Regions from separate parts of the Sporosarcina sp. SAFN-015 genome, predicted to be linked through region 1. Evidence: a T-box and tRNA genes for the amino acid it is inferred to sense, from the RefSeq annotation. Region 1 holds a T-box; the other regions hold tRNA genes.
What was found. A T-box is a leader RNA that pairs with one kind of tRNA and senses whether it is charged. The one in region 1 lies ahead of argS (arginine--tRNA ligase), so its partner is inferred to be a tRNA-Arg.

Region 1 (7,664 bases):
CCATATTTCTCACGGATGAGCTGTCCGACGTTGATCATTTTATGGTCGGCCATCGACGTTTCCGATGCATCGCCGACATGGGTGTTATGCTCCCAAATGATGATTTTTGCATCAGCCCCATGATAGTTCAAAATTTCACTGACCGCCTCGACCATATGCATGTCGCGAATATTCCAGGAGATGGCGTCGTCCTGCATCATCGCCCGGTAATAGGACTCGGCGTTTTTCGCAACTAATGCATTCATCGTCATATTCAAGTCCTTCTCCTGCTCATTCGAATAAAGATCTACATGACTTCGGATAGTCGTTAGTAATCTGGATACCTCACTTATACATTCATCCGTGAAATGGGCAGTCGACATCGCATAATGCTCCGGCATCCGGTTATACGGCTCGAAACAGGAGAATGCCTTTTTCGCCAACTCCAAGTCCGCCTTAAACTGCGGATTCTCCTGAAGAAACCGCAGTAGCTCATCAATCGATTCATAGAGGCTATACATATCGATGCCGTAAAATCCTGTTTGATCCGCCGCGTCCTTTCCGTCATTGTCATGTTTTAACCATTCAACAAGTTCCGCTACTTCCTCATTCGCCCACATCCACGTCGGCCAGCGGTTGAAAGATTCTACCAATACCTGCCGAGCGGATTTTCCTTCCTTGTCGAAACCTTTCACATAGCGATTGACCGCCTGCGCGGATGGCCAATCGCCCTCTACCGCAATGATTGTAAACCCTTTTTCCTGAATTAGCCGTTTCGATAATGCCGCGCGAACTTTGTAAAACTCTGAAGTTCCATGCGTCGCCTCACCTAGCAGGACAATTCGCGCATCACCAATTGCGTCCAAAATAGAATCAAATGCTTTATCGTTTAACGGGAAAGCGTTCTCTTGAATAGCAGAAACCAGCCTTTTCGACAAATCAATCCCTCCTCTGTTGATAGCATACCCATGGGCAGCGGATGGAAACCGGGGGAGGGGGACTTGAAGTGATTTTCGAAGGGGGGGGGGAAAACGTTATCACCGACTTGTGATAGGTTATCACCGACTCTCGGGCTGTTATCACCGACTCTAAAGTGTTTATCACCGACTTGGCGCACATTACCACCGATTCGCACAAATTTATCACCGAATCACTATAATTCGATGACTCTCAGAATGAACTTACCCATGCCAAAAATGTTTATCACCACATAGACATACGTTATCACTGCTTAGAAGGGGTTTATCACAGCTCAGACGAGATTTAACTCCGTTCATAAAAACAACCGCCCACATACGACGGTTGCTCTACTCTTATTGATCCGCAACTTCCAACACGCCTTCTCCGTCGTCCGGCAGAACTGTGAATACCCACTTCTTTTCATTTTCATCAAAGATAACTTCATCAATGAGGACAAAGCCATTGGACAATCTTTCACCCGCCATATCCAATGCTTTCGCAACGGCCTGCGACTCAGAAAGCACGGCGCCGACCGGCTTATAGTCTGGCATGATTTCCACAAATTTCGCACTACCCTGCCCAGGATACGATTCTAAAATCATCCCTGTAGCTTCCACTTCCACACGCTGGCCCACTTTCAACTTGTCAGCTTCGGCGAACTTGTAAAACACAGCGCTCTCAGTTCCGCCTCCCACAAAAATTCTTCCGTCACCTGCAGCCAATATGAATCCGCCTTCCGTCGCCGGGGTATTCGTGTACGTTTGTTCAGGAACAATGACGGTTGATTCCCCCGGCTCCGCGACCATCCTTCCCTCTTGCGTAAAATTGATCGTATGGCCGGCGAATAGCTCCCGCAGCTCCTCTTGTTGCTTCGGCTTGAGATAATCATGGGTAATTTCAATTGTGCCGGTAATGACATCGACGTACAGGCCGAATGATCCTCGTTGCGATCCCATTCCTTTCAATGCCTCCGCAACTTCATCCTGCAATTCATTCAGCTCCTTTTCCGTATGAGGGCTGCGGAAAATATAGATCGGTTCCGCTAGTATTTCGCCCGCATCCACTTTCGGTTGCAGCAAATCTAGTAATTGCTGCACGCGTTCATCGGGCTCTTTCAGGCCGATCCACACGCCGGATTGCGCAGCGCCCTTCGTCTGGTTTTCAATGAAGATGACCCCCTCACTATGAATCCCACCTTCACCATAAACTTTCTCAACCGCTTGGATTGCAGCAGGTGCCTCAATTCCTTTGACTGCCAAGTCCTCTGCCAATTCTTTTGTTGGCACCTCATACTCAGGGGGCGTTTCTATAGTGGCAGATTTGTCTCGCTTAGGCGTCTCTTGAGCGGTTTTCTTTAATTCCGCAATGATTTCTCGCCCACTCACCGTCTTCAACGTTTTCCATTCAACACTATCTTCAACCGCGACATTTTTCGGCGATGCATCCGTTCCGCATCCACCTAACAATAAAGCAGCACCTAATAAGATTGATATTCTATAATTCATGTCAAAACCTCCCATCAACGGATTAGACGGACGATTCGTACAAAAGTTTCGTGACGCCCATTGACACGTCACCACCGATTTGGTACATTCAACTACAATATCAATGATGAAGAGAGTAATGGATTATCACTTCTGTAGCGAGCCGGGGGTTGGTGGGAGCCTGGCGGAGTGGATTCGTGAAGCGCACTTCGGAGATGCTTTTCTGAATGAAGTAGGAGAAGCCGGTGTCTCGCCGTTAGGAGAAAGGGGCCTCTATCCATAATTCTAGGGGCAATTTGAGTGGTACCGCGGAACAAGCTTTCGTCTCATTTATTGAGATTGAAGGCTTTTTATTTTTCCTAAAAAGGGGTTCGTGTAAATGAAAAAGGGTATTTTACAAGTTTTACAGACAGTTAGCCCGATCCAGTTGGAGGAGCATATGCTGGAGCGGCCAGCAAATTCGAAGCTAGGCGATTTTGCATTGCCTTGTTTTCCGTTCGCGAAAATTTTACGGAAATCTCCCGTCTCGATCGCGGAGGAAATCGCAAGTTCATTAACACATCCATCTATTCGAAAAGTGGAAGCTGTCAATGGGTATGTGAACATTTTCCTGAACCGCCATGCGATTACCGATGATCTTCTGCATATAGTTTTAGACAAATCCGCTGCTTACGGTTCATCTACTGAAGGAAACGGCGGTGTCGTGACGATCGACCTTTCGTCACCAAACATTGCAAAGCCGTTTTCCATGGGCCACCTCCGATCTACGGTCATCGGAAATTCGATCGCTTTATTGCTAGAAAAAAGTGGCTATCAACCGGTGAAAATCAATTACATCGGTGATTGGGGCACGCAATTCGGGAAGTTGCTCACTGCGTACCGGAAATGGGGCAACGAAGAGGATGTTCGTAAAGAGCCAATCAAGACATTGCTGAAACTGTACATCCGTTTCCACGAAGAAGCGGAGACGGACCCTTCCTTGAACGACGAAGGACGTGCCGCATTTAAAGCGTTGGAAGACGGCGACGCCGACGCTCTCGCTCTGTGGGAATGGTTCAAAACCGAGTCATTGAATGAATTTCAGCGGATTTATGATCTGCTTGGCGTCTCCTTCGATTCTTATAATGGCGAGGCGTATTACAATGACAAGATGGAACCTGTCGTCGAAGAACTCGAAGACAAAGGCCTATTGGTCGAATCGGACGGAGCCATGGTCGTGGAGCTAGAAGAAGGCATGCCTCCGTGTTTGATTAAAAAATCAGATGGAGCGACGTTATACGCAACACGTGATTTGGCTGCTGCCATTGATCGAAAAAACAAATATGATTTCGTCAAATCCATTTACGTCGTCGGGAATGAACAAAGCCTCCACTTCACGCAAATCAAAAATGTGCTTAGCAAAATGGGGCATGACTGGGCTAACGACATCACACACGTTCCATTCGGACTCATCTTGCAAGGCGGCAAGAAAATGTCGACGCGTAAAGGAAAGATTGTCTTGCTTGAGGAAGTACTGAAGGAAGCGATCGAACTTGCACAAAAAAATATCGAGGAGAAGAACCCTGCATTGGCCAATAAATCCGAAGTGGCTGAAGCAGTCGGTGTAGGCGCAATCCTCTTCAGTGACTTGAAGCAGCATCGGAAGCATGACATCGAATTTGATCTTGAAACGATGCTCCAGACAGAGGGCGAAACTGGGCCATACGTCCAATATGCGCATGCGCGGGCGAACTCCATCTTGCGCAAAGCGGGAGCACCCAACACGTTCGCGATTAGCGAAGTAAACGACCACGAATGGGATATCGTCAAGCTGCTTAGCCGATTCCCGCAAGAGGTTAAGCGAGCAAACGACGATCTGGACCCTTCCGTAATCGCAAAATATGCGGTCGACCTCGCCCAAGCGTTCAACTCGTTTTACGGCAATGTGCAAGTGTTGTCCGACTCTGCAAACAAGGCGTATCGGACTGCGCTAACGGAATGCGTCATCATCGTGTTGAAGGAATCCTTGCGATTGCTCGGCATGAAGGCACCCGAGGAAATGTGAATTAGATATAAAAAAGCAATCGTTCCACCACTGGCGGACGATTGCTTTTTCTTATGCTAATTTAAACTTCTCTACAATTTCCTGCAATTCAGAAGCGATATTCTTCATGCGGGTTGTCGATTCTGCAACGCGCTCCAATTCGGCTTGCTGGGCAATCGATGAGGCGCTGACTTGTTCTGCTGAAGCAGCGGTCTCCTCTGAAACGGCAGACACACTTTGGATGGACAGAATGACTTGATCTTTATGCGTAAGCATTTCAGTCAACTCGGCTGTCAATTCCATAATCGTTTGGCTCATCTGTTCAGTCAATTCCGCGTTTTGTTTAAAGGACGATTCCGTATTTGTTACAGATTCATTTTGTCCTTCCATCATTTGAAGATTAGAGTCAATGACAGACACGGTTTGTCGTGTTTCTTCGATTATCTCGTGAACAGTTTGCTGAATAATCTCTGTTTCCTTCCTTGATTGTTCAGCAAGTTTTCGCACTTCTTCTGCAACGACAGCAAATCCTTTGCCATGTTCTCCGGCACGGGCCGCTTCGATGCTGGCGTTCAATGCAAGGAGATTAGTTTGTGCAGTGATATCTTGGATAGAAGCAATCACATTGTTGATTGCGGTAATTTTATTCGAAAGTGCGTCTATTTGCTGCTGGACTTTCGTATTCATTTCATTTGCAGAAGCATTATGCTCCCGTAATTTTCCGACCTGTACCATACCTATATCTGTTGATTCAACAGTCTTCTTGGATAGCATAAGCATCCCGTCTGCAAGCTTGGATAGCGCATTAATCTGCTCTGCCAACTCGGCCATACGATTGCTAGTCACTTCGGTATCTTCGGATTGGTTTGATGCTCCGGTCGCAATTTCATTCGTCGCCAATGAAACTTCCTCGCTGGATGCCACAATTTCTTCAAAAGCGTGGTGAACATGCGCAGTGGAATCACTTAACTCATTTGACGAAGAAAGGACCGCGCCAATTGCTTCGTTTGTCTGTCGCAGCATATTATTATAAGCGCTCGCAACAGCACCGATTTCGTCATTATGGATGTATTTATCGTCTACATATTGTGTAATGTCGCCAGTTGCAGCCGTTTCGATGGACCTTTGCAAGTACGAAAGCGGCTTTAATTGTTTATAGATGAACCACGCAGTCACTCCTGCCATTATAATTACCATGACAATGGCTGCAATGACCGTGACGATTAATATAGAGTTGAAAGTCGATAGGATGTTCGATTGCGGCAACACAGTTTGCACAGACCAGACATCATCTATGTTATCCAGCATAATTGGCGCGAATGTATTAAACGACTTCTCATTCAGACTCTTAGAATCCACATACAATGTTCCAATCTCTCCACGATCCAGTTGCTCCTTCATGTTGTCCCAATCAATTGAGTCTTTCATATTCGTTCCAATCATTTCTTCTTTCAAGCTGTTCGCCGTCAAGTTGCCAGCTTCAGTTATGATAGAGGCATACCCACCGTCCGGTTGAATCGATGTCACCAAATCATTCAGGAAGTCAATGGTTAAGTCTGCTCCCAATACACCTATCAACTCACCAGATTCGGTTACAATCGGCACAGACATAGTCGTCATTAACACCAATTCGCTACCCGAATCAAAGACGTGAGGTTCTGCCAGGACAGCTCGTCCTTCATTTTTAGGTATCGAATACCAATTTTCAACTCCAGCATTATCGTATCCAACAAGACCTCTCAAATCGATATTGTTGTCTTCTTTGAATAGGTAAGGAATAAACCTTTTAGTCGAATCAACCAGTTTATTATCCACCTGATCGTCTAGCGGAATTGAACCACTTTCGAACACAGCAGCCAAACCGATTGCGTCGGCATTATCTTTCAAATTCCTTTCCATAACACTGACAATTTCCTCAGTTGTAAGATTCCCTTGTGCATGCAACGTCTCAAACATACGCTTTGTCGTATGTAGCATTTCGTCCGTTTTGCCAAACCTGGAACTGATCAATTGGGCATTGTACTTTGTACTTTCTACCGTATACTTTTCAGCTTCTGCAACGGTTTTCCCATATAAAATTGTACTTGTTATCAATGTATAGGCAATAAATAAAAGCAAAAACAATCCGATAATTAAACCGGATAACTTCCAAGCAATACTTTTCTGTTTCTTCAACCTCAAATACCTCCATTAGTACTAGATTAATAGAATTATAGCAGACCAAAACACACAAATAAAGAACAGTCGTAAAGTCCCATATTTCAAAAAACATAATAAAAAAAGAATGGTTCGCCAATTCCAGCGAGACCATCCTTTATCTATAATGATAATATTAATCTTCCCTCCAACAGTCGGCACCTTTCAAACTAGAATCCGCTTTAAACACAGGATTCTTCCCTTGTTTCCGTTGCTTCGTATAATCATCCAAAACGCGGAAAGCAACTTTTCCAAGAGCTAGGATGACGAGGAGGTTTATGATCGCCATTAAGCCCATGAATAAGTCCGCCATGCTCCAGACGATATCCACTTTTGCCATTGCACCGAACATGACCATGACGAGAACCAAAATGCGGTAAAGCATCATCCAAGACTTATGCGCGTTAATGAATTCGATATTCGTTTCACCGTAGTAGTAATTTCCAACAATCGAGCTGAACGCGAAGAACAAGATTGCAATTGCGACAAAATAAGGCGCCCAAGAACCGACGTGAACAGCCATCGAACTTTGTGTCAGCAAAATGCCGCTCTCTTCCCCTTTATCATATAGCCCAGCAAGGATAATGATGAAAGCCGTCGCAGAACAAATGATGATCGTATCGAAAAATACACCAAGACTTTGAACAAGCCCTTGTTTCGCCGGATGCGAAGAAGTCGCCGTCGCTGCAGCGTTCGGCACACTCCCCATACCCGCCTCGTTTGAGAATAAACCACGTCTAATCCCTTGCATCATGGCAGCACCAATACCGCCGCCAGCCATTTCTTTAATACCAAAAGCATGCTCAAAAATAAGGGCAATCATTGCAGGAACTTCCGTAATGTTAATGGCAACAACGTAAAGCGCTATAAGCAAATAGAATACCGCCATGATCGGAACGATGGATTGCGTTACTTTGACAATCCGCTGTACGCCGCCGAAAATGATTATCCCTGTAAGTACGACAAGAACTAGTCCGACAACCCAATACGGAAGATTGAAAACATCATGGAACGATTGGCTG
Region 2 (7,664 bases), on a different contig from region 1:
TGCAGAATGCCGTTTATTTATGTTGTCGAGACTCGGGAGTTTACCAACTTCGCCCTCCTCCGCCTCCGCCGCCAGATCCGCCGCCACCGGAGAAGCCGCCTCCGCCACCTCCGCCGAAGCCTCCACCACCGAAGCCTCCTCCGCCTCCAAAGGAGCCAGGGAAGAAAATCGGACCACTTCTTCCTCTTCTTCGGCCGCCTGGACCGCCGCCACCTCCGCGGCCGCCACCCATATAGCGGAATAGCAGATATATGATGATTAAGATAATGATTGGTGATGGGATGCCAATTCCTGAACCGCCTTGGCCAGCGAGTGTGTTCACTTCCGCGACTTCCCCATTCCATCCATAATCAGCAGCAATTTCGTTATAATACGATTTGTATGCTTCCATTATAGCTAGATCTGGCTGTTCATTTTGCAAATACGGAACCGCCACTTCATCCATAATCCTAGTTACTTTCCCATCCGGCAAAGCGCCTTCCAAGCCATACCCGGTCGACATTTCGAAATGCCTGTCACCAGCCGAATTTGGAATAGTTGTCACGACAAGTAATGCACCGTTGTTCTTATCCTTTTTGCCAAGCTGATATTCCCTGAGCGCTTTTACAGCAAATGTTTCTACCGGTTCATCACCTATACTCGGCAACGTCAATACCGCAAGCTCTGCACCAGTCGCGTTATTCAACTGTTCACCTAATCGATTCAGCTCGGCTTTCTGTTCCGCCGACAAAATATTCGCATGGTCCTGTATAAAGTAATCCTGTGTATTCCATGGCGGGACGTCAGCTGCCAACGCCATTGCCGGCATGATCATGATGCTAAGACATATAATAATCATGCATTGGAATGCCCTACGGATCACTTGCTGTCATCTCCGAAATCGACTTTAGGCGCTTCATTCGCAGCTGTATCCGCTTTGAAATATTCCTTCTCGTCGAATCCAAAAATGGAAGCTACGAGTTTACCTGGAAAACGCTTTGTTTGCCGGTTATAATCCGCTACGACGTTGTTATAATCCATCCTTGCAACGCCAATTCGGTTTTCCGTTCCGGCAAGCTCATCCATCAATTGTGTAAAGTTCTGATTCGCTTTAAGGTCAGGGTAATTTTCCACGACAACGAGCAATCGGCCAAGTGCGTTCGAAAGCTCCGTATCAGCAGCCGCCTGCTCCTCAGGCCCACTCGCTCCTGCAAGCTTTGCGCGTGCATCGGATATTTCAGCAATCACTTCTTTCTCGTGACTCGCGTATCCTTTAACCGTGCTCACCAAGTTTGGAATCAAATCAAGTCGGCGCTGCAGCTGGTTTTCAACTTGTGCATACGACTGATCGACATTCTCTTCTAAATTGACAAATTTGTTATAGCTCGGCACGAGTATGACGCCAAGAATTACAAGAATGACAACAATTATTGCTATTGGCCCTAATATCTTTTTCATCTTTTCACACTCCATTCGATATATTTGCAATACCCAACCAGTACCGCTTTCCAAACAATTGAGCAAGTATACATTATTTATCGTATGTAGTCCGAAAAGGTTTCAAACCTAGCGGAAATAAATCTAGTTAGGACGCAGAGGCACTCGCTTTGGACGCGGAGCTACGCGCTTTGGACGTGGAGACACTCGCTTTGGACGCGGAGGCACTCGCTTTGGACGCGGAGACACTTGCTTTGGACGCGGATGCACTCGTTTTGGACGAGGAGACACTCGCTTTGGACGCGGAGACACTCACTTTGGACGCGGAGGCACGCGCTTTGGACGCGGAGACACTCGTTTTGGACGCGGAGACACTCGTTTTGGACGCGGAGGCACGCGCTTTGGACGGGGAGGCACTCGTTTTGGACGCGGAGACACTCGCTTTGGACGCGGAGACACGCGCTTTGGACGCGGAGACACTCGTTTTGGACGCGGAGGCACTCGCTTTGGACGCGGAGACACTCGTTTTGGACGCGGAGACACTCGTTTTGGAAGCGGAGACACTCGCTTTGGACGCGGAGGCACGCGCTTTGGACGCGGAGGCACTCGTTTTGGAAGCGGAGACACTCGCTTTGGACGCGGAGGCACGCGCTTTGGACGCGGAGACACTCGCTTTGGACGCGGAGACACTCGCTTTGGACGCGGAGACACTCGTTTTGGACGCGGAAGCACTTTTGTTGAGCCCCCGACAAATGCACACAAAAAAAAACCGACTCCATAATCAGAGTCGGCAGTAGTTCAGTATTATTTTTTCGATTCCAATTCTTTCATGTCGCTGCGAGTGATGATGTGGTCGATCAAACCATATTCCTTCGCGCGTTCTGCTGTCATGAAATTATCGCGATCTGTATCTTTCGCGATTACTTCGACAGGCTGGCCTGTGCGCTCGGAAAGGATCGTGTTCAATTTTTCACGTAGGAAGAGAATGCGTTTAGCTGCGATTTCGATTTCAGTCGCTTGCCCTTGCGCTCCTCCAAGTGGTTGGTGGATCATTACTTCTGCATTAGGAAGCGCATAACGTTTCCCTTTTGTACCTGCTGTCAATAGGAAAGATCCCATCGATGCAGCCATACCGATACAGATTGTTTGGATGTCCGGTTTGATGAATTGCATCGTATCGTAAATCGCCATACCTGCAGTGATGCTGCCACCCGGGCTATTGATGTAGATCGATACGTCCTTTTCTGGATCTTCCGCTTCTAGGAAAAGCAATTGCGCAACAATCGAGTTTGCTACATTGTCGTCGATTGCGCTGCCTAGCATAATGATCCGGTCTTTCAATAAACGGGAGTAAATATCATAAGCGCGCTCTCCCCGATTCGTTTGCTCAATAACTGTAGGTATTAAATTCATGTTATTTCCTCCTTATGATGGGTCAGGATTATCGTTCTGCTGAAACCAGTTGTTTCAACTGTACATCTATCATACATATTATGGTCAATAAAGGTCAAATATAACGCTTTTAATTTAGGTATTGCAATCATACCACTTTCTTTGTATAATTAATCTTGTCTGTTACTGATAGTAGCAAGAAATTGCCCTCGTGGTGCAATGGATAGCACGCAAGATTCCGGTTCTTGAAATGTGGGTTCGACTCCTGCCGAGGGCGTATAAAGTTTTTAAAGAAGCCTGTAAACATGAAAACATGTTTACGGCTTTTTTATTTTTCAGCCGTTTCCTATTTTCATAGTGAAACGGCTGTTTTTTATATTAATTTTCGTTCTCCACAAGCGCAGATAGCTTTTCGATTGCTTGCTCCTCGTCGACGCCTTCAGCGATCAATGTCACTTCAGCACCTCTTGCGATTGCCAAGCTCATTACACCCATAATACTTTTCGCGTTCACTTGACGTTCATCTCTTTTCAAGAATACGTCCGCCGTGAATCGATTTGCTTCCTGTACGAAAAGTGCAGCTTGTCGTGCTTGTAATCCGGTCTTCATCTTTACTTCAACCGTTCTTTCTGCCATATTCCATTGACTCCTCTCTGACTCGTCTATTTTATCGGCTAACAATTCCTCCACTGCGGAGGCTTTCCGCGATTTCTTCAATTTTACGAAGGCGATGATTCACGCCCGATTTACTAACCGTACCGCCGCTCACCATTTCACCGAGCTCTTTCAAAGTGACGTCCTGGTTATCGATGCGCAATTGAGCGATTTCCTGCAAACGGTCAGGTAATTGATCCAATCCAATCGTGCTCTGGATGAATTTTATATTTTCAACTTGCCGTTGTGCCGCTCCGATTGTTTTATTCAAGTTAGCGGTTTCACAATTGACAAGGCGATTGACGCTATTCCGCATATCCCTTAGAATCCGGACGTCCTCAAATTTCATCAACGATACGTGTGCTCCAATGATACCAAGAAAGTCTGAAATCTTCTCCGCCTCTTTCAAATAGGCGATATAACCTTTTTTCCGTTCAATCGATTTCGCATTCAGTTGGTATTTATTCATCAGATCCACTAACGCTTCGCTATGCTCTTTGTAAAAAGAGAAAATCTCCAAATGATAGGAAGACGTTTCGGGATTGTTGACAGAACCTCCTGCGAGGAATGCACCACGCAAATAGGACTTCTGGCAACATTTCTTTTTAACCAATTGCTCTACAATTTCATTTTTAAATTGAAAGGTTCCTGTCAGTATATAAAGGTCCTCTAATAATTGCTTGGCACCTTCCCGAATTCGGCATATGTAGACGTTGTTCTTCTTCAGGCGCATTTTTTTACGAACGAGCAATTCGACTTTATAAGGATATAGCCGCTTGATGTTTGAATAAAGTCTCCTTGCGATTGCCGCGTTTTCTGTTTGCACGTCCAAGCTCAATTGTTTATTGGAAAACGATAGAGCACCGTTCATCCTAATAAAGGCGGCAATTTCCGCTTTCACACAGCATTCCTTGGATTCGATTTGTGTCAGTTCCTTCTTCACTTCAGATGCAAAAGACATGATTTTCCCCCTCTCTCTCGGCGATGATCAGGTCTCCTCGCTTACGATCGTACCTTCCATATAACCCATAATCCACGATGCGACTTTTTCAGCATCATGGATAATTCTTCCGTCTGAAACCGTCGAAAAGTCCCCTAATACGATAGTAGGGACTAGCATTTGCAAAGCATCAATATCATTTTCTACAGGGAGCTGAACATCGGACGGCTCTTCCCCGTTTAATAAAGTTCGAAAATCCGTTTTGTTCAACAGAACCGTGTCAATGAATTGACTGCCGGCATGATCATATAACGCTTTCACATGCTCAGATGCAGTGTACTGATACGTTTCGCCTTCCTGCGTCGTCAAGTTATTAATATATACTTTTTTTGCACGGCACGCTAGAACAGCATCACGAATATCCCTTACAAGTATCGTCGGCAAAATGCTCGTATATAAGCTGCCAGGCCCAAAAATGATCAAGTCCGCTTCATTGATAACCTCTACCGTTTCAGGCAAAGGCTCCACTTCTTGCGGAGATACATAGACTTTTCGAATTTTGCGCCCATACACCGGAATTTTAGATTCACCGGTTACAATTGTGCCATCATCGAGCTCAGCATGCAAGGTGATCTTTTGGTTTGCGGCAGGCAATACTTTCCCTTTAATATTCAACACTCTGCCCATCTTTTCGACAGCACGGGCAAAATCGCCTGTTATATCAGTCAATGCAGCTAGCATGAGGTTGCCGAGTGAGTGCCCTTTCAAATCGTCCGAGTTGGAAAAACGGTATTGGAACATTTTCTCAATTAACGGCTCTACATCTGAAAGCGCTGCCATCACTTGACGGATATCCCCTGGTGGCGGGATATTGTATTGATCCAGCAGTCGTCCCGAGCTTCCTCCGTCATCCGCGACCGTTACAATCGCGGTCAGATCGACTGGATAGGCTTTCAATCCCCGCAGTAACGTGGACAATCCGGTCCCGCCTCCAAAGACGACTATTTTCTTCAATTTTCCGGATTGCAGCATAGTGTCAACCCTTTCTCTTCTCTACATCCCGATGGGTAATTAACGTCTTATATTCCTCTTTGAAACGATTTCCGAAGTATTCTGCTAACGACACCGAACGATGTTGTCCGCCTGTGCAACCAAACGCGATGACGACTTGCGATTTGCCTTCGTTTTTATATTGAGGAATGATGAATTTGAACAGGTCTGTCAACTTTTCAATCAAAACTTGTGTATCATTCCATTTTAACACATACTCATAAACTTCTTTCTCTAACCCGGTTAGTGGTTTCAAATCTTCGATGTAATAGGGGTTTGGTAAAAAACGGACATCAAAGACGACATCTGCGTCTATTGGCATGCCATGCTTGAAACCGAAAGAGATGAAATTGAGGGTGAACGAAGTATCCCCGGCGGAGGAAAATGTCGACATGATCTTTTCTCTTAATTCCCTCGGCTTCAATTCGGATGTATTATAAATGGAACGGGCCCGGCCTCTCAATTCAGTTAAGAGGTTTCTTTCTTTTCGGATGCCTGTCAATGGCAGCCCGCCTACCGCAAGTGGGTGTGACCTTCTCGTTTCCTTGTACCGTCTGACGAGCGTCTCATCATCCGCATCCAAGAAAAGCAACTTCGTCGATACGCCGTCCATTTGCAGCAAGTTATCCAACGCCCCGATCAAGGCGTCGAACAGGTCGCCGCCCCTCGTATCCATGACAGCAGCAATCCGTCTCATCTTATTTTCCGACTTCATCATCAAATCGAGAAAAGTAACGAGCAGTTCAGGAGGCAAATTATCGATACAATAGAACCCCAGGTCTTCGAAACTTTGCATGGCAACTGTTTTTCCCGCACCTGACATACCAGTAATGATAACTAATTCAACATCGCTGTTCGGTAATTCATTCTCCATTAATCCAGGTCACCTTCCATTGATTTTTGTATGTGTTCATCCAACAGTTCAAACTCTTCTGTATAATAAAATGTACCATATTGCACGCCTGTTTGGGAGGCTGCAAATAACAAATTTTTCCGGTCTCCTTCCGCCATCGGAAGTGTGTGTAAACTTTCTACAGGATGCCATTCGAGCAGGCCTTCTCTGTTTGATTCATAAGGAGTTCCAATGAGATCCCTCGCAACGAAAGTGTATAGCATCCATTCGTTCAGTAATTCTTTTGATTCTTTATCGACAATCATCATTGTATAGATGCCTTTTACGTGAGGATTGACAGGTGTCGCGCCAGTTTCTTCGGTAAATTCACGGATGGCTGCGTCGTAGATCGATTCACCCGAATCCATTTTGCCGCCGGGAGCAACATACCAGTCCCGTCTCGGTTTCTTCAATAAAAGAACTTGGTTGTCTTTGACTATAAGTAAATTTGCGATTCTTTGCATGACCATTTCCTCACTTCTTCAATACGCATATAACCATTATACAATGTTTTGAAAGCAAACGACAAAAAAAGAAGACCACCTGCCGTTTGAAGGGCAGATCGTCTTTAAAATGTTGCTATATTAAAAAGGGGGGTCAATTGATATTCTTATCATAACCTTTTTGTATTGCAGGACGGTTACAGGAACATTAAGGATAGATTAATCTTGTTAAATATTAAGTTGCGTAGCTGGATTCAGCTTTCCGTTACGGCACTTCGCTTTCCGCGGGCGTCGCTTCAGCCTCCTCGTCCGCTCATTCTTCGCTCCCTGCGGGGTCTTCTGCTGACGCTTTTCCCGCAGGAGTCTACGTGCCTTCACTCCAAGCAATGGAGATTGAAAAGAGATATTTCCCATATAAAAAAGAGACCCTATCAAGGATCTCTTTTTTATTCTTAAGCTTCAGCAGCCATTTTATCCGCTAGTTCTTCGATATATTTTTGGCATGCTTGGGCTGCGATGCTGCCGTCGCCTGTTGCTGTGACGACTTGGCGAAGTGTTTTTTGACGAACGTCGCCAGCTGCATAGATACCAGGTACTTTCGTTTCCATTTCTTCGTTAGTCACGATATAGCCATGTTCATCCAAAATTCCTAAATGCTTGAATGGTGCCGTTAACGGGTCCATTCCGATATAAATGAACATGCCTTCAGTTTCCATTACTTTTTCAGTGCCGTCCACTGTAGAAACGAGTGTAATAGAGCCGATTTTGCCGTCTTTTTCATTCACTTGCTTAACTGTTGAATTCCAGATGAAGTCTATTTTTTCATTTGCAAACGCACGGTCTTGAAGAATTTTTTGTGCACGAAGTTCATCGCGTC
Region 3 (7,664 bases), on a different contig from region 1:
AGAGCATCGTCTCTCATTTGTGCGCGCAATGCAGCTTCATCTTGACCTGAGAACTGGAAGTACAAGTCAAGGTTCATGCCTTGCATTTGTAGACGTTGTCCAAACTCATCCATCATACGGTCCACTTCGGAATCGATCATTACTTCTGGGATATCAATTTCAGCATTTCTTGCTGCAGCTTCTACAAGATCGTCACGCATTGCTGTTTCAGATGCGCCTTTTTTATCTTGTTCAGTCTGTTCTTTCATTTTTGTGCGAAGTTCTTCAAGGCTTTCGACGCTTTCATCGATTTCCTTTGCAAGCTCATCATCAAGCTCTGGAACTTCCTTCGATTTGATTTCATGTACTTTCACTTTAAATACTGCAGGTTTTCCAGCCAATTCTGTTGCATGGTACTCTTCAGGGAAATTGACTTCAACGTCTTTTTCTTCGCCTTGTTTCATACCGACGACTTGCTCTTCGAAACCTGGAATGAATGAACCAGAACCGATTTCAAGATCGTATCCTTCAGCTTTACCGCCTTCGAACGCTTCGCCATCAACGAATCCTTCGAAGTCGAGGTTAACAGTATCGCCGTTTTCAACAGCGCCGTCTTCCTTTACAACCATTTCAGCTAATGCTGTTTGGCGATCTTTTAATTGCTGTTCGATTTCTTCGTCTGTCACTTCAGTTTCCTGACGTGTCACTTCAAGACCTTTATAGTCGCCAAGTTTCACTTCTGGCTTCAATGTAACATGCGCTTTGAAGACTAAAGCTTTGCCTTTTTCCATTTCATCGATTTCGATTTCAGGTTGAGCGATCGGCTCTACGTCAGCTTCGTCAAGAGCGTTGGAATACGCTTCTGGAAGGATGATATCTAGAGCATCGTTATAAAGTGCTTCTACGCCATACATTCTTTCGAACATTTTGCGTGGCATTTTCCCTTTACGGAAGCCAGGCGCTTGAACTTTCTTTACAACTTTCTTGAATGCTTCGTCAAGTGCTGCGTCTACTGTTTCAGCAGGAACTTCAACTGTAAGCGTCCCTTTATTTCCTTCTTCTTTTTCCCATTTAACAGACATGTTAATACCTCCGAATCATAATGACCAATATATTTTCTCACGTTTATACGCTATTTACAACCCTTACAGTATATCATAGACTTTCGATCTTTCAACAGATTTAATGCATATCACCTATCTGTCTGTTCATCGACAGATTTGATCAATGAATTCAATTCCGTGTTAGTAACCGGCTCACCAGTGAACATGCTTTCTATGTATTCTGTATATGCATCAGCAACTTCAAAAGTCGTAAATCCATCCCAACAAAAAGGATAGGCAATAATTCCATAACGCAGACTAGCGTCAATCGCCATTTGCATCCGAGATGGGTCCTTTTCAAATAGCTCTCCTATCTGATTCACTACATTAATGGAACGTTCATCTTGACTCGGAAGTTCGAGATCTGCAGGGATGACATTTTTTGAATATCCAAATTTCTGGACGGTCACTTCTTTTTCATATCCTGAATCACGTAGAAGAACGAGTGCATATGTTTTGACGATCGGATGCAAGCTTTCCGTTTCGACAATTTGTGCGAGGAGTTTTTTGATAGTCTGATCTAACTCGCTATTTTCAAAAACAGCAAGCATTTTCTGCTGTGTTTCAGTTGTTTCTTGCACGAATTCATCCAAGGTGAACAAGTCATGTTTCTGGGGTTCACTTACCTCACGAATATATCTATAAGAAAGTCTTTTATTTAGATCCCGTAAATAGTTGAACTTCTTCAACGTGTCTGGTGGGACGATTCCTTCATCTAGAAGAGTTTCGATTGTCATTTCGACTTCTTCATAATCTTGAAGTTGAATGCTGATCGCCAAATATAACTCCATGGCATCAAGATAATCCGTAGTTCCGCTATGTAGTAGTTTTGTTGCCACTTCTTTCGCCAATGGGAAGTTTTTTGTTTCGTACAATGAAACTGCGTATGGCGCTAATAATCGGGTATTGTCCGGGTCAAAATGGTACGCCTGTCCGAACGCTTCAACAGCTTCCGCGTAGTCGGTATCTTCAACTGCATCCAACCCTTTTTCGATCAGCCGTTCCAAGGCACCAGGAAACACGACGATGTTATCCTTTTTAATGAGCCTTCCATATCTATGTCTCACTGGATTCACCTTCTTTCATCCATTCACTATAACATATAGCATTTTCCAACCGGAAATGAATTATTCACTTCAGTTTATATAAGTATGTATTAAAAAGTTGACAACAAAGTCGTTCATACAACTTTTTTGTCAACTCATTTTTAATTAGAGTACGTTCTATATGTGTTCCGACCGTTTTCTTTTGCTTTATACAATGCCCTGTCTGCATTTCGAATTAATTCATCGATTGAAACGCCGTCTTTTGGGTATGCAGCGATGCCGATACTTGAAGTCGTCGTAAATGAGTGTTCTCCGATTTGCCATAGTTCCTGCAAACTATCTAAAATACGTGCTCCAATCGTTATCGCTTCATTTTCATCGGTATTAGGAAGAAGGATTAGAAATTCATCTCCGCCTTGACGGGCAAATACATCACTTTCACGAAGTGATAGCTTAACTTTTTTAGAAAACTGTTTCAACAACTTGTCACCTATTGAATGGCCAAGATGATCATTCACCCATTTAAATTCATCAATATCCATATATAACAAGGCGCATGTTTCTTTATTCCGTTTAGCTTCTTTCAATGTTTGGCGCATGATTTCTTGGAATAGTCTCCGATTTGGCAATCCCGTCAATTCGTCGTGGAATGCCATTTGCATTAACTTCTCACGCATTATCCTTTTTTCTTCGATGACGCGGGAGACTACCAGTACAAATCCCTCACCCTTTTCTTCATCTACAAAATAAGATCCTTTCGCCTCAAGCCATATCCATTCTTTCGTTTTATGTTCATACCTAAACTCCATATCAGCAGAGCCCTTTGAACGGAATATAGATAAGAACAACTTTTTGACCTCTGGTAAATCTTCTGGATGGATAATATTGAAGGCATTTTTCCGCTCATAGTATTCCAATGGAAATCCTAAAACCCGGGTAGTGGAAGGCGATGCATAGATGATGACTCCGTTTGCATCTAAAATTGTAACTAGATCCGTCATGTTTTCGGCAATTAAGCGATATTTTTCTTCACTGCGTATTAATGCTTCTTCGTATCTTTTTCTTTCCGAAATATCACGTGAAATGCCAGAAAATGCGATAACTCTTCCTTGGTCATCATGAAGGGGAGAAAGTGTAATACTGACGGGTATTAATGTGCCATCCTTTTTATAACAATCCACTTCCAACCCTTTAATGCTTAAACCTTTCAAGACAAGGGCACGATCTCTTTTTACTTGTCCCATCCGTTCGGGTGGGATTGTCGGCATCGGTTTCCCTACTATTTCTTCCTCTTTCCATCCATACATTTCCTCAAAGGCTTTGTTAACCTGCAAGACATTGCCATCAAGGTCGATAATATCCATTGCTTCTGCGGAAGACTCATAAAAGAAACCTAATTGCTGTGTTGTTTTTTGCAATGCATCTTTCGTTTCCACGAGTTCGGTAAAATCATTAACTAAAATCATTACATTTTTCGGTTGCCGCGCATTCGTAAACAAAGGTATATTTTTAACTTGCAAATGAAGTTGCTTCCCCTTTTTGTCGTGAGCATTTACAGTATAAGAGCAATATTCTCCATTCAATGTTTTCGAAAAAAAGAGAGCTGCTTCACCCAAGAATTCCGGGTCAATAATATTTCGTAAGTTGATGTTCTTCCATTCAGAAGATGAATAGCCAAACAAGTCCGTAGCTGCAGCATTCACATAAAACATTTTTCCTTTTTCACCTATTAGAAATATAGGATCTGGACTATGATTTAACATGAATTCATACATATCATTCGGAATTCCTCTTATAAAACTTTCCATTTGTATTACTCCTTCTATTAATGACTACGTACAATGGCTCGTAAATAGGCTATGTTTGATTACAAATAACAGGCAGGGACGGGTTATACACCACCTCCCTGCCTTTATTTTCGACAAATTAACATGTTACTTTACGGTAATTTAGTAATTCCTTATATTTCTACCCATCTTTCGTCTTCAATCAACCTTTATTTTATAGATATTTATTAATCAGCACTCAACAAACTAAAGATGGTCTATAACACCTCAATACGAGATTGTTCCATAATTAGTTTTCCTCAATAGGTTGTAGTTTCTCTTCTATTTCTCTACGACGCGATTCTAAAAACGGCGGTAGATCTAATTTCTCACCTAACGTTTCGATATCTCCGTCAATTGTAAATCCCGGTCCATCTGTTGCAATTTCAAATAAAATGCCGTTCGACTCGCGGAAATATAAGCTTTTAAAATAGAAACGATCCACGACGCCGGATGAATGGAAGCCTCGAGCGCGGACTTGCTCATCCCAGTGTGCGAGTTCTTCTTCGTCTTTAACTCGGATCGCTAAATGATGAATGCTTCCACGTCCCGGCTTTTCGGCTGGACCATCTAAATATTTCACAACGATTTCGCCGAACACTTCACCTTTCACCGATTGGAATATCATCTCTTCTTCCGTACGTGACACTTCAGTATAACCAAATACTTCAGTTAGCGTTCGAGCTAATTTATCGAGCTTACGGACGGTTATTTCTACTGAACCCATTCCTTGAATTTGATGCTCTACTGGTACAATCGACTTTTCCCAAGTTTTCCAGTGCTCGACTTTTCCCCCTTTGGATACGAGAAGTACCATACGCAAGCCTTCGGAATCCTCAAAAGGCAAAGCAGGACGGTTTGCGTATGTTGTAATTTCATCATGCGAAACGCCGAACTTCTCAAAACGGGATTTCCAATAAGTTAAGCTATCCTCCGAAGGGACAAGCAACCCAATTCGCGTAATGGCATTTGTCCCTCGATGGGTGCGCCCGACGACCGGGATTTCAAAAAATGATAATTCTGTGCCTGGGCTCCCTGTTTTATCTCCGTAAAATAAGTGATACATTGACGGCTCATCTTGATTGACGGTCATTTTCACACGACGTAAACCAAGAATGTCTTTATAAAAGTGATTGTTTTGGCTAGCGTTTTTCGTAATCATCGAAATATGATGATGTCCTGGAATTGTATACATAAGTTTTCTCCTCCTATATTGTCGTTTGATTAGTCAAGTTGTTTGGGAAATAAATTACCTGTGTGCGTTTCTTCACTTTACATCTCAAATGATAACAGCACAAGAAAAATACCTTGATTTCAAACTAAATTCATCGTTGAACAACGAACGCCTGTATTGTGAACTGAATCCAAATGGCAGACACTTTTAAAAGAGTGACCCCAATTAGGGTTCACTACATATTCCACATTTGTATCGCTTTAAAGTGTTTCTATAAAAAATAAGAAACGTCCGCAAACACTGTTAAAACAGAGTTTGCGGACGTTTCTTATTTCTAATTGCGTTCGATTTAACTTAATACGTCCCAGGAGGGATTCGAACCCCCGACCCACAGCTTAGAAGGCTGTTGCTCTATCCAACTGAGCTACTGAGACATGTTGTTTGGCAACTGTTGATTGCCTAACGACAAGTTTTATTATAGGCAGGCTCGCTGGAAAAGTCAACGCTAATTTGCGATATTTTTCATTTCAACTGTAATTACTGTTTCCATATCCATGTTTTTGAAGGAAATCCAGAAGCCATTGTTCCATTCAATCTCTGCAAAAGTTGGTTGTTTACCCGCTCTTGGGAGCAATGTGCTTCCTGGATTAACAAATAATATTCCTTCACTTAACTCGGCGCCATACGAATGTGAATGGCCAAAAAGAACAATATCTACCCCTAGCTCCTGAGCTTCATAATACAAAGGCAGCATTGTCCGTTTGCAATCATGCTTATGCCCATGGACCATCCAAATTTTCTTGTCACCGACTTCAACTACAATTGAATCCGGAAAACGATGATCTCTGTCACAGTTTCCTTTTACGATATGCAGGTTTTGCAAAATCGGATCATCCCATGATAGTTCACTGTCTCCACAATGAAAAATAGCATCCGCACGCAACGCGGAAACGGCCTTCACCGTTTCCTTATCGCCATGCGAATCGCTCAAGACGACGATTTTCATTGGTTTTCCCCTAACGAATCTAGCAGCTCCGGCAAACGCTCCTTCAACTGTCTAAGGGCTGCACCACGATGTGAAATTTGGCCTTTTTCCTCCGGAGACAATTCTGCCATCGCCTGTCCCTTCTCAGGAGAATAAAATATCGGGTCATAGCCGAAACCGTTCGTTCCTCTTCTCTCCTCAAGAATCATTCCTTCACAGCTACCCGAAAATGTTACAGTTTCCACACTAGGTCCTGCAACGGCAAGGACACAACGGAAACGAGCCGTACGCTCTTCCTCTGGCACTCCCAGAAGCTCGGACAGCACTTTATCGATATTAGCCTCATCATTCTTTGGCTCGCCCGCGTAACGCGCAGAATAGACGCCCGGAGCTCCATGAAGACTATCGATTTCCAACCCACTATCATCAGCAATGACCATAATACCTAACAGCTTCGAAACCGTTTCAGCCTTTAAAATCGCATTTTCCTCAAATGTAACGCCAGTCTCTTCTACATCAATGTCTTGATCAAGATCATTCAATGTTTGCACTTCGAAACCGAAAGGACCAAAAAGTGTTTCAAAATCTTTTGCTTTCCCTTTATTGTTCGTTGCAATCAATATTTTCTTCATTGTTCTTCGCCATCCTTTCCGCCAATAAGCGTACCGATTTCTCCAAGTGCCTCCTTCTGAACACAGATCAATCGTTGGATACCTGTTTCTGCGAGCTCGACTAGATCATTCATTTCCTGCCGTGTGAATGTCGCTTCTTCACCAGTCCCTTGTAATTCAACAAATTCTCCAGCGCCTGTCATAACGACGTTCATATCGACAGCAGCTGCCGAGTCCTCAGGATAATCAAGATCTAAAATCAAGACGCCTTCTTCCGTCTTCCCTACACTGATCGCGGCTAAATAGTCTTTGATAGGAAATTGGCTTAGCCCCTTTTCTTTCGTTAATTTAGAGACAGCAATGCCCATGGCAACAAACGCACCCGTAATGGATGCTGTCCTTGTCCCGCCATCTGCTTGGATCACATCACAGTCAATCCATATCGTCCGTTCTCCTAGCGCTCCCAGATCGATCACTGCACGCATAGCACGTCCAATCAAGCGCTGAATTTCCATTGTCCTTCCGCCTACTTTTCCGCGTGAGGATTCCCGTTGAGTCCGCTGGCCGGTAGCACGAGGGAGCATCGAGTACTCCGCGGTCACCCAACCTTGTCCACTTCCTCTTAAAAACGGTGGAACTCTTTCCTCAATGGATGCCGTGCAAATCACCTTCGTATTCCCTACAGAAATTAAAACCGAGCCTTCCGGATGGATTAAATAATCCGTCTCAATTGATACTGGCCTTCCCATATCTGCAGTTCTTCCATCATGCCTCATATTGGATACCCTCCACAAATCAAATTCGTCATCCATCTTACCATATTCATTTTCACGATAGCAAAACCCTGAAGCCTAATTTAAGCTTCAGGGTTCTGTAGAACAATATGTCTGACATCAGGATTTTCAATACCGAGCCAATCGATCGCAATTGATTCGAACCC
Region 4 (7,664 bases), on a different contig from region 1:
TCCGATGACGGGAATAAGCGGCAAGCCGAAAACTATGAATAACAGTTGCAATAAGAGCGGTGTCCCACGCATTAAGTAAATATAAGTATTCGCCAAATAAGCTAACGGCTTAATAGAGCTCCTCGCAATAAGGGTTAACATGAAGCCAAGCGGAATGGATACTATGATGGCAACGATAAATAAAATTATCGTTGCTTGGGCTCCCTCCAGCATCGGTTTCAAGATGGATAAGAAATAATCGATAGACATATGATAACTCCTTCTAAAAAGCAAAACAGGTTTTCTCATCGAAAACCCGGCATGCTCGTTTCATTATTTAAGTACTTTATCTTCCCCGAACCATTTCGTGGAGATTTCTGCCGCACTGCCGTCTTCATTCATTTTATCTAAAGCGCCTTGTAATTTTTTGAGCAATTCCTCATTGCCCTTTTTTACACCGACTCCATATTCCTCAGGCGCTAAAGACTCGTCCAACACTTTAAAAACGCCTTCTTCTTTGGACATATAATAATCGATGACAACTTCGTCAATGACTACTGCGTCGACACGGCCTGATTTTAAGTCTGATAGGGCAAGAACATTGTCCGCATATTCCGAAATCGATTTGATGTCAGATTGAATCGGGTTGTCGCTTAATGCGTCCGCAGCCGAGGAAAGTGCTTGCAACCCAATTTTTTTACCGGATAAATCATTGAGTTTAGCGATGTCGGAATCAGCTAATGTTGCTACTACTTGTGCATTTTTCAAGTACGGCTTTGTAAAAAGCACTTTGCCTTTTCGTTCATCCGTTATCGTATACCCATTCCAAATCAAATCGATTCGTCCACTGCTCAATTCAGTTTCTTTTGTTTTCCAATCGATCGGTTGAAATTTTGCTTCCATCCCCATATGTTCAGCTGCAGCTTTCGCATATTCAATGTCGAATCCAGTGAGTTCGTTGTTCTCATCACGGAAACCCATTGGAGCAAATTTATCGTCCACACCGATGACGAGAACGTTCTTCCCTTCTGAGCCTTCTGTTTTTGACTTACCGCAACCAGTCACGACAAGCAATGCAACTATTGAAATGATCATTAATGTCATATATTTTTTCATTGTTATCTCCCCTTTTCATAGTCTCACTTTAACACTTTAGTCTGTTAACGTATTGATAATATACCACGGTTTCTCTATAAAGAAAACCCCTTTATAAATTTTCGAAATCTTCGTTCACTAACAATTCCACTTAGTATATGATTGGTCAACGTTTTGATTCTGTCGAAAAAGGAAATTGAAGAATATAGGATTACGTAAAGCATACGTAAGAAACATAAAGGAGGATGTTCACATGGAGAAAGAATTTAAAAATGATTTCGTGGAAAATAGCAAGAAAACCGAAGCGTCCCAACAGCAATCTTTAGGAATGAAGGACGATGCTAACTCGGACAAAGAGCCAAATGGAATGGATCCTGAAACCATTTTTGAAAAAGGCTACTCATTTCAGGAAACCCCGAATGAAGCGCTATCCCAGGGGATGAATCGTCTTGGGGATGAACCTAATAGTATCAATCCCGAAAAAAAATGATTCAAATTTAAAAAAGAGGCTGCCCGAATGAATCAGATTCACCTGACATTCGGACAGCCTTCGCTATGTAATGGAACGTCCCAGGCAGGAATCGAACCTGCGACCCACAGCTTAGGAGGCTGTTGCTCTATCCCCTGAGCTACTGAGACAAATTAGAGTACCTTTCTATTATAAAGAGATGATTTGGTAAGAGCAACAGTTTTGCTGCCCTTTTTTAGGATCGGCCGTATGACACCGAAAATAACACGCATAGTAAAGTAAATGTGAAAACAAACTAATAGTAGGTAGGAGGAGTATGCATGGAACGAAGTTCTTCAACGGATAGATTTCAACCTATGACATCTGTGACTAGTGGAAAAGGATTTGAAGTAGCTCCCGACTTATACTGCTATACGGTTCAAATCGTCAATGTCATATTTTTCGGTTTTGCCGGCGAAGGAAATGATTGGGTTTTAATTGACGCAGGTATGCCTACGTCAGGTGAAAAGATTAGAGAAGAAGCCGAAAGGAGATTTGGTAAAGACAATCCGCCAAAAGCGATTATTTTGACACATGCACACTTCGATCATATCGGTGGACTGGTTGATTTATTGGAGGTTTGGGACGTACCCGTATATGCACATGCGTTAGAGCTTCCTTATATTACCGGACAAAAAAATTACCCTGAACCTGACACGACTGTCGAGGGAGGGATGGTTGCCAAATTATCGTTCATGTTTCCTCATGAAAGTACAAATATCGGATCAAAAGCGCATGCACTACCAGACGATCATACGGTGCCATTCATGCCCGGTTGGAAATGGATTCACACACCAGGACATTCCGTTGGCCATATTTCTATGTTCCGTAATGACGATCACGCCATGATTGTTGGTGATGCATTCGTAACAGTCATCCAGGATGAGTTGTATAAAGTGTTTACTCAGGAAAAAGAAATAGGTGGGCCTCCCCGCTATTTGACGCCAGATTGGGATACGGCTGAACAGTCAGTCGGCATATTAGCGGCTTTGAGACCGAAAATTGCTATTACAGGCCATGGAGTTCCGGTTGAAGGGCAATGGCTAGATGAAAACTTAAATAAGCTTGTTTCTAATTTCCAATCGATTGCTGTTCCCGATTACGGCAAATTCGTAGATGATTCAAAATAAATTCAACTTCGGTAGACTTATCCCTGTCATTCCTACATCGCTGTCATATTGTCATGTTTTCCGGGTAAGCTAAATAATAATGATCCGGAGGAGGTATGATCGATGGACAGGGTTGAGCGAAACATTACGAAACGAAATGAAATTGAATTGCGGAATCGAAAGTTTGCGAAGAGGTTTCATGAATTTTCCACTCTAGGCGATTATAAGGAAGCGATGGTCAACTCATACAGAAAGACGGAGCAAGAGCAAAAGAATGACGATGAATCAATAAACCCACATTAAAAAGTTCGTCTTAAAGCTATAAACGGCTTTGAGACGAACTTTTTTTCATAATTAAAACAAAGCTGGTGTCGTTAATGCAATAATAATGACTAAAAAGACTACAAGAATGATAATCGGCAATAGTACAACCAATACAGCTTTCCAAATAGCATACTGATGAACTTCAGCAAATGCGGCAACGAGGACTACCAACGACCAAATTCCTCCAACAAAGTTGACAAGTAAAGAGACGATCATCCAAATAAATTGTCCAACCGAGAAATCATAGTCACTAATAAAATTGCCTTGACCCAAAATAAGCAGATCCGGTATCCAAATAACTCCGATAATCACAATAATGATATTAGAAACCGTGTACGCCTTTCGCGATTCCTCAAATGTTCCCGAGCCGCCAAACAGAAGTGATAAAGCATGGTATATTCCCGATACTACATATAGTGCAATTACTCCTATAATTGGTCCGACAATCAATGAAATTAATAGAATAGAGGCGAGATTCCAGGTCTCCCCTAAATCATTGTTCACAGCTTGGTCAAGGAAGTGTATGATTCCAGTAATTGCCGAAATGCCAAGTACGAAACTGCCTGTTTTATAATCCTTCACATATTGGACGGTTTTTCTCGGATGAAGCCATATGGCAGTCCATGGGTTGACTTGTATTCCTTCATGGACTTCATATTCATTATTTTGCAAAGAAAGCTCACTCCCTATTATTCTTTTTCTTCCACTCTTCATACATACGCATGAAAAACGGATTCGTTTCAAGAATAATTGAGAATCGGCATTTACTTATCAAGCCCTTTTCCCATACCTTTCAGAAAATCTAAACCATACTTCACTGCGCGATTGATATGAGGGTCGTTAAGTGCGGTCATCACTTGAAAAATCGACACTTTATCTCCATTTCCTTTATACAATTCAGCCTCTTCGATTCCTTTTGATATGCTGTCCTTCAAACTTTCCGTAACTTCCGGATTTATCGATGTCAATAGACCCGCCGCGTTCATTATATTATTGATGAGATTCGTCATCGGTTCCCGGGACGCTTGTGTTACAGCGATACTTGCAATCTCATCTTTCGCCTTTACCATTGCATTTACAGAATCCAGTACTCCCGCATTGTCCAATTCAGCTGTAATTTCTAAGATTTTTTGCAATGATTGCTGCTGTTCTGTAATGAGGGATTGCAGTTCATCCATTTTCTGTTGCTGCACTTCTGCTGGCGTAAGTTCTTTTAGTTTAATTGAAGTAATTGGCGCTGCCATAGAGCTCACCCTTTCTCCACTTGATCTGTCAGATGCTCGTAACCTGGTCTAGCCCACTTCCGTTCAACTTCTACCCCGTTTTGAGGATGTCGTTTCTTGTTCCGATGGTTGCTTGCCGGTAAAGGATTTTCGCCTTCTTTCCTTAAAACTTCCATACGGACTTTTGCTTGTTTGAATGCAGGTGTGTTCGTTCTTTGATCTACTGCTGTACCCGTCAAAAAGTTAATAGCTGATTCTTTTTCTACAGAGTTCATCGGAAGGAATAACTCATTCCCTTTCACTCTGTCGGTCACTAAAGCCGGCAGTCTGACAGCTCCGTGCGGTGAAACGAGCCTTACTAATGAACCGCTGAGAACGCCTCTCTCTTTTGCAAGCTCTGGCGATACTTCCACGAAAATTTCAGGCACCTTCGATTGAATCCCTGCAGATTTATTCGTCAAGTTCCCTTCATGGAAATGTTCAAGCATCCTGCCATTGTTAATGTGCAAATCGAATTCGTCATCATAGACGACAGGCTCTACCCAATCGGATAAAGCGAATCTTGCTTTTCCATCAGGGAAATTGAAACCATCAACGTATAGCAACGGCGTGCTTTCCCCTTCCAGACTGCCCCAGAAAAAGCTATCCCAGTTTTCCATATTGCTATAATCAGCTTGGCTGAATAATGGTGAAAGACTAGCCATTTCAGCGAAGATTTCGCTAGGATGTTCAAAATTCCAATCCGCTCCTAAACGAGTTGCTATTTCTTGGATGATTTTCCAATCCGCCTTTGCATCCCCTAATTCCGGCAATGCTTTATACAAACGCTGAACTCTTCTTTCCGTATTCGTGAAAGTACCATCCTTTTCTAAGGAAGGCACTGCAGGCAAGATGACATCTGCGTACCTTGCAGTCCTTGAGAAAAATATGTCTTGAACGACTAGGAAATCGAGTTTGGATAAGACGTCATGTACGTGGTTCGCATTGGAATCGACAAGCGCCATATCCTCTCCGACGATATACATTGCTTTCATGATTCCTTCATCGACGGCATGAAGCATTTGAATATTATCAAGTCCCGGTTTATTGCCAATTTCAACACCATATGCCTGTTCGAATTTTTCACGTGCACGATTATCCGTCACGTGCTGATATCCTGGTAGCCAGCCCGGAAGCGTCCCCATATCACAAGCACCCTGTACATTATTATGGCCACGAAGCGGGTATGCACCTGCGCCTGGTCTCCGGTAGTTTCCGGTTGCCAGGAGTAAGTTTGAAATGGCAGCTGACGTATCGGAACCTCCTGTATTTTGCGTTACGCCCATTCCCCATAAGATACACGTTCCATCTGCGTCACGAATCATTTCAGCAGTACGAATGAGATGATCTTTCGGAACACCGGTTACATGCTCAGCGAAATCGAGAGTGTATTTCTTCAATACATCCTTAAACTCTTCAAAATGATGAACATTTTCTTTGATGAAATTTGAATCGTGCCAACCTTGGTCAATCATATATTTCGTAACTGCCATTAGCCATACTTGGTCGGTCCCTTGCTTAGGGCTAATGAAAATGTCTGATCGATCGGCCATTTCATGTTTACGCAAATCGGCGACGATCAGTTTTTGTCCGTGTAGCTTATGGGCGCGTTTCACACGTGTTGCTAGGACCGGGTGACCTTCAGCAGGGTTTGCGCCGATGATAATGACAAGCCCAGCTTTTGCGATATCTTTGATCGTCCCGGCATCTCCTCCCATGCCGACTGTACGGAATAAGCCATCAGTCGCCGGAGACTGGCAATAGCGAGAACAGTTGTCGACGTTATTCGTCTTGAACATTTGCCTAGCGAGCTTTTGCATTAAATAGTTTTCTTCATTTGTTATTTTTGAAGAAGAAATGAAACCGACACTGTCTTCACCATGCTCCCGATGGATAGTTCCCAATTTTTCTGCCACTAAGTCCAACGCTTCCTTCCACGTTGCCTCCACAAAGGACTCGCCTTTCCGGATGAGTGGAGTTGTTAGTCTTTCTTCGCTATTGATGAAATCCCAGCCGAACTTCCCTTTCACACAAGTTGAAATCGCATTGACCGGCGCATCTGAAACAGGCTGTATTTTAAGGATTTTGCGATCTTTCGTCCACACTTCGAATGAACATCCGACACCGCAGAATGTACAAACAGTCTTTGTCTTTTTCGTTCTTGTGTCGCGCATGGCAGCTTCAGCATCTGATATTGCCATAATGCCGCTGTAGCCTGGCTCGACATTTTTCACCAAATCGATCATCGGTGTCAAAATCTCTTCCTTCATTCCTGTCATGAAGCCAGCTTCACCAAGCATCGATTTCTCCATCAATGCATTACACGGACAGACGGTGACACAGTGTCCGCAGCCTACACAGGAAGAATCATTGATTTTGGCGCCGCCATCCCAAAGGACAATTGGACGATCCCTTTCCCAATCGATACTGAGGGTTTCATTCACTTGCAGATTTTGACATGCTTCCACGCACTGTCCGCAAGCGATACATTGGTTAGGATCATATCGGTAAAATGGATGCGTGAAGTCGACGCTGTCTTGTGTGCACTTCGGTTCGTAAGGATATTTCTGTTCTTCGATTCCCATCATATCGACAGTGTTGTGGATTTTACAGTTGCCGTTGTTGTTATCACAAACTGTGCAATATAATAAATGGTTTTCAAGAATTCGATCCATTGCTTCAGTTTGTGCTTCCTTAGCACGAGGAGAAGATAATTGGATATCCATGCCTGGTTCTAATTTTGTGGAACACGCGCGAACAAGCCGTCCGTTCATCTCGACAATACATGTATCACATGTTTCAATCGGGTCCACTTCTGGAAAATAACAAATTTGCGGATGCTCGATTTTCTGTTCATTGACCACTTGTAATATCGTTATGCCCTCTTTGAACGGAAACGCCTTTCCATTGATCTTAATTGACATGAAAATGCCTCCTTTGAAATAAAAAACCACCATAGACAAATACACCTGCTATTGAGGTGTGCTTGTCTATGGTGGAATAGTCTAATAGCAGAGCTTGCTAAATAACCAATCCAAATGTAAAGTAATGAATTGATAATATCGGTGCAATGCCATACCCCGATACCATACTAACTAGTATTATAGAGTAGAAGAATACACTATTCAATAGGTTTAGAGAATTATTGCAAGTCAATTCATATTGTTTCAAAAAGGAGCGCTTAGAAATGTCTAAGAAGATACACGATTTCAACGACATTATTAGAAAGTTGAGGAAAGATCTATTCGGAAAAGGTCCGGAGAGGATTACAACTATATTCGTTGATAATATGGCAATCTCTACGTTGTATGGAAACTTGACACCAACTGAAAAATTCATAGCGGGTACACGAGAAGGAAAAGAAATGGTCCATTCTGCCAGAACAAA

Region 2: it has a tRNA-Arg gene. The T-box ahead of argS (arginine--tRNA ligase) is inferred to sense a tRNA for this amino acid. The anticodon was not compared.
Region 3: it has a tRNA-Arg gene. The T-box ahead of argS (arginine--tRNA ligase) is inferred to sense a tRNA for this amino acid. The anticodon was not compared.
Region 4: it has a tRNA-Arg gene. The T-box ahead of argS (arginine--tRNA ligase) is inferred to sense a tRNA for this amino acid. The anticodon was not compared.

Annotation. Positions count from the first base shown of each region.
Region 1 is NZ_JBPFDR010000001.1:452,622-460,285, forward strand. It holds gene ACR65H_RS02055 (erythromycin esterase family protein) at 1-917, opposite strand, end outside; gene ACR65H_RS02060 (DUF3221 domain-containing protein) at 1,293-2,444, opposite strand; T-box leader at 2,539-2,755, shown strand; gene argS (arginine--tRNA ligase) at 2,803-4,467, shown strand; gene ACR65H_RS02070 (methyl-accepting chemotaxis protein) at 4,519-6,621, opposite strand; gene ACR65H_RS02075 (alanine/glycine:cation symporter family protein) at 6,779-7,664, opposite strand, start outside.
Region 2 is NZ_JBPFDR010000005.1:181,079-188,742, forward strand. It holds gene ACR65H_RS11015 (TPM domain-containing protein) at 41-838, opposite strand; gene ACR65H_RS11020 (LemA family protein) at 859-1,437, opposite strand; gene ACR65H_RS11025 (coiled-coil domain-containing protein) at 1,587-2,213, shown strand; gene clpP (ATP-dependent Clp endopeptidase proteolytic subunit ClpP) at 2,221-2,829, opposite strand; tRNA gene ACR65H_RS11035 (tRNA-Arg) at 3,014-3,085, shown strand; gene ACR65H_RS11040 (HPr family phosphocarrier protein) at 3,187-3,444, opposite strand; gene whiA (DNA-binding protein WhiA) at 3,476-4,423, opposite strand; gene ACR65H_RS11050 (gluconeogenesis factor YvcK family protein) at 4,451-5,434, opposite strand; gene rapZ (RNase adapter RapZ) at 5,439-6,326, opposite strand; gene ACR65H_RS11060 (NUDIX domain-containing protein) at 6,326-6,808, opposite strand; gene trxB (thioredoxin-disulfide reductase) at 7,240-7,664, opposite strand, start outside.
Region 3 is NZ_JBPFDR010000010.1:87-7,750, reverse strand. It holds gene tig (trigger factor) at 1-1,061, opposite strand, end outside; gene ACR65H_RS15750 (DUF3196 family protein) at 1,172-2,149, opposite strand; gene ACR65H_RS15745 (sensor domain-containing protein) at 2,290-3,936, opposite strand; gene ACR65H_RS15740 (ring-cleaving dioxygenase) at 4,205-5,149, opposite strand; tRNA gene ACR65H_RS15735 (tRNA-Arg) at 5,489-5,562, opposite strand; gene ACR65H_RS15730 (metallophosphoesterase) at 5,634-6,134, opposite strand; gene ACR65H_RS15725 (XTP/dITP diphosphatase) at 6,131-6,745, opposite strand; gene rph (ribonuclease PH) at 6,742-7,500, opposite strand.
Region 4 is NZ_JBPFDR010000006.1:36,501-44,164, forward strand. It holds gene ACR65H_RS11650 (amino acid ABC transporter permease) at 1-249, opposite strand, end outside; gene ACR65H_RS11655 (amino acid ABC transporter substrate-binding protein) at 313-1,095, opposite strand; gene ACR65H_RS11660 (hypothetical protein) at 1,328-1,564, shown strand; tRNA gene ACR65H_RS11665 (tRNA-Arg) at 1,641-1,713, opposite strand; gene ACR65H_RS11670 (MBL fold metallo-hydrolase) at 1,864-2,712, shown strand; gene ACR65H_RS11675 (hypothetical protein) at 2,815-2,994, shown strand; gene ACR65H_RS11680 (YIP1 family protein) at 3,046-3,687, opposite strand; gene ACR65H_RS11685 (helical membrane plugin domain-containing protein) at 3,780-4,259, opposite strand; gene fdhF (formate dehydrogenase subunit alpha) at 4,265-7,201, opposite strand; gene ACR65H_RS11695 (Na-translocating system protein MpsC family protein) at 7,465-7,664, shown strand, end outside.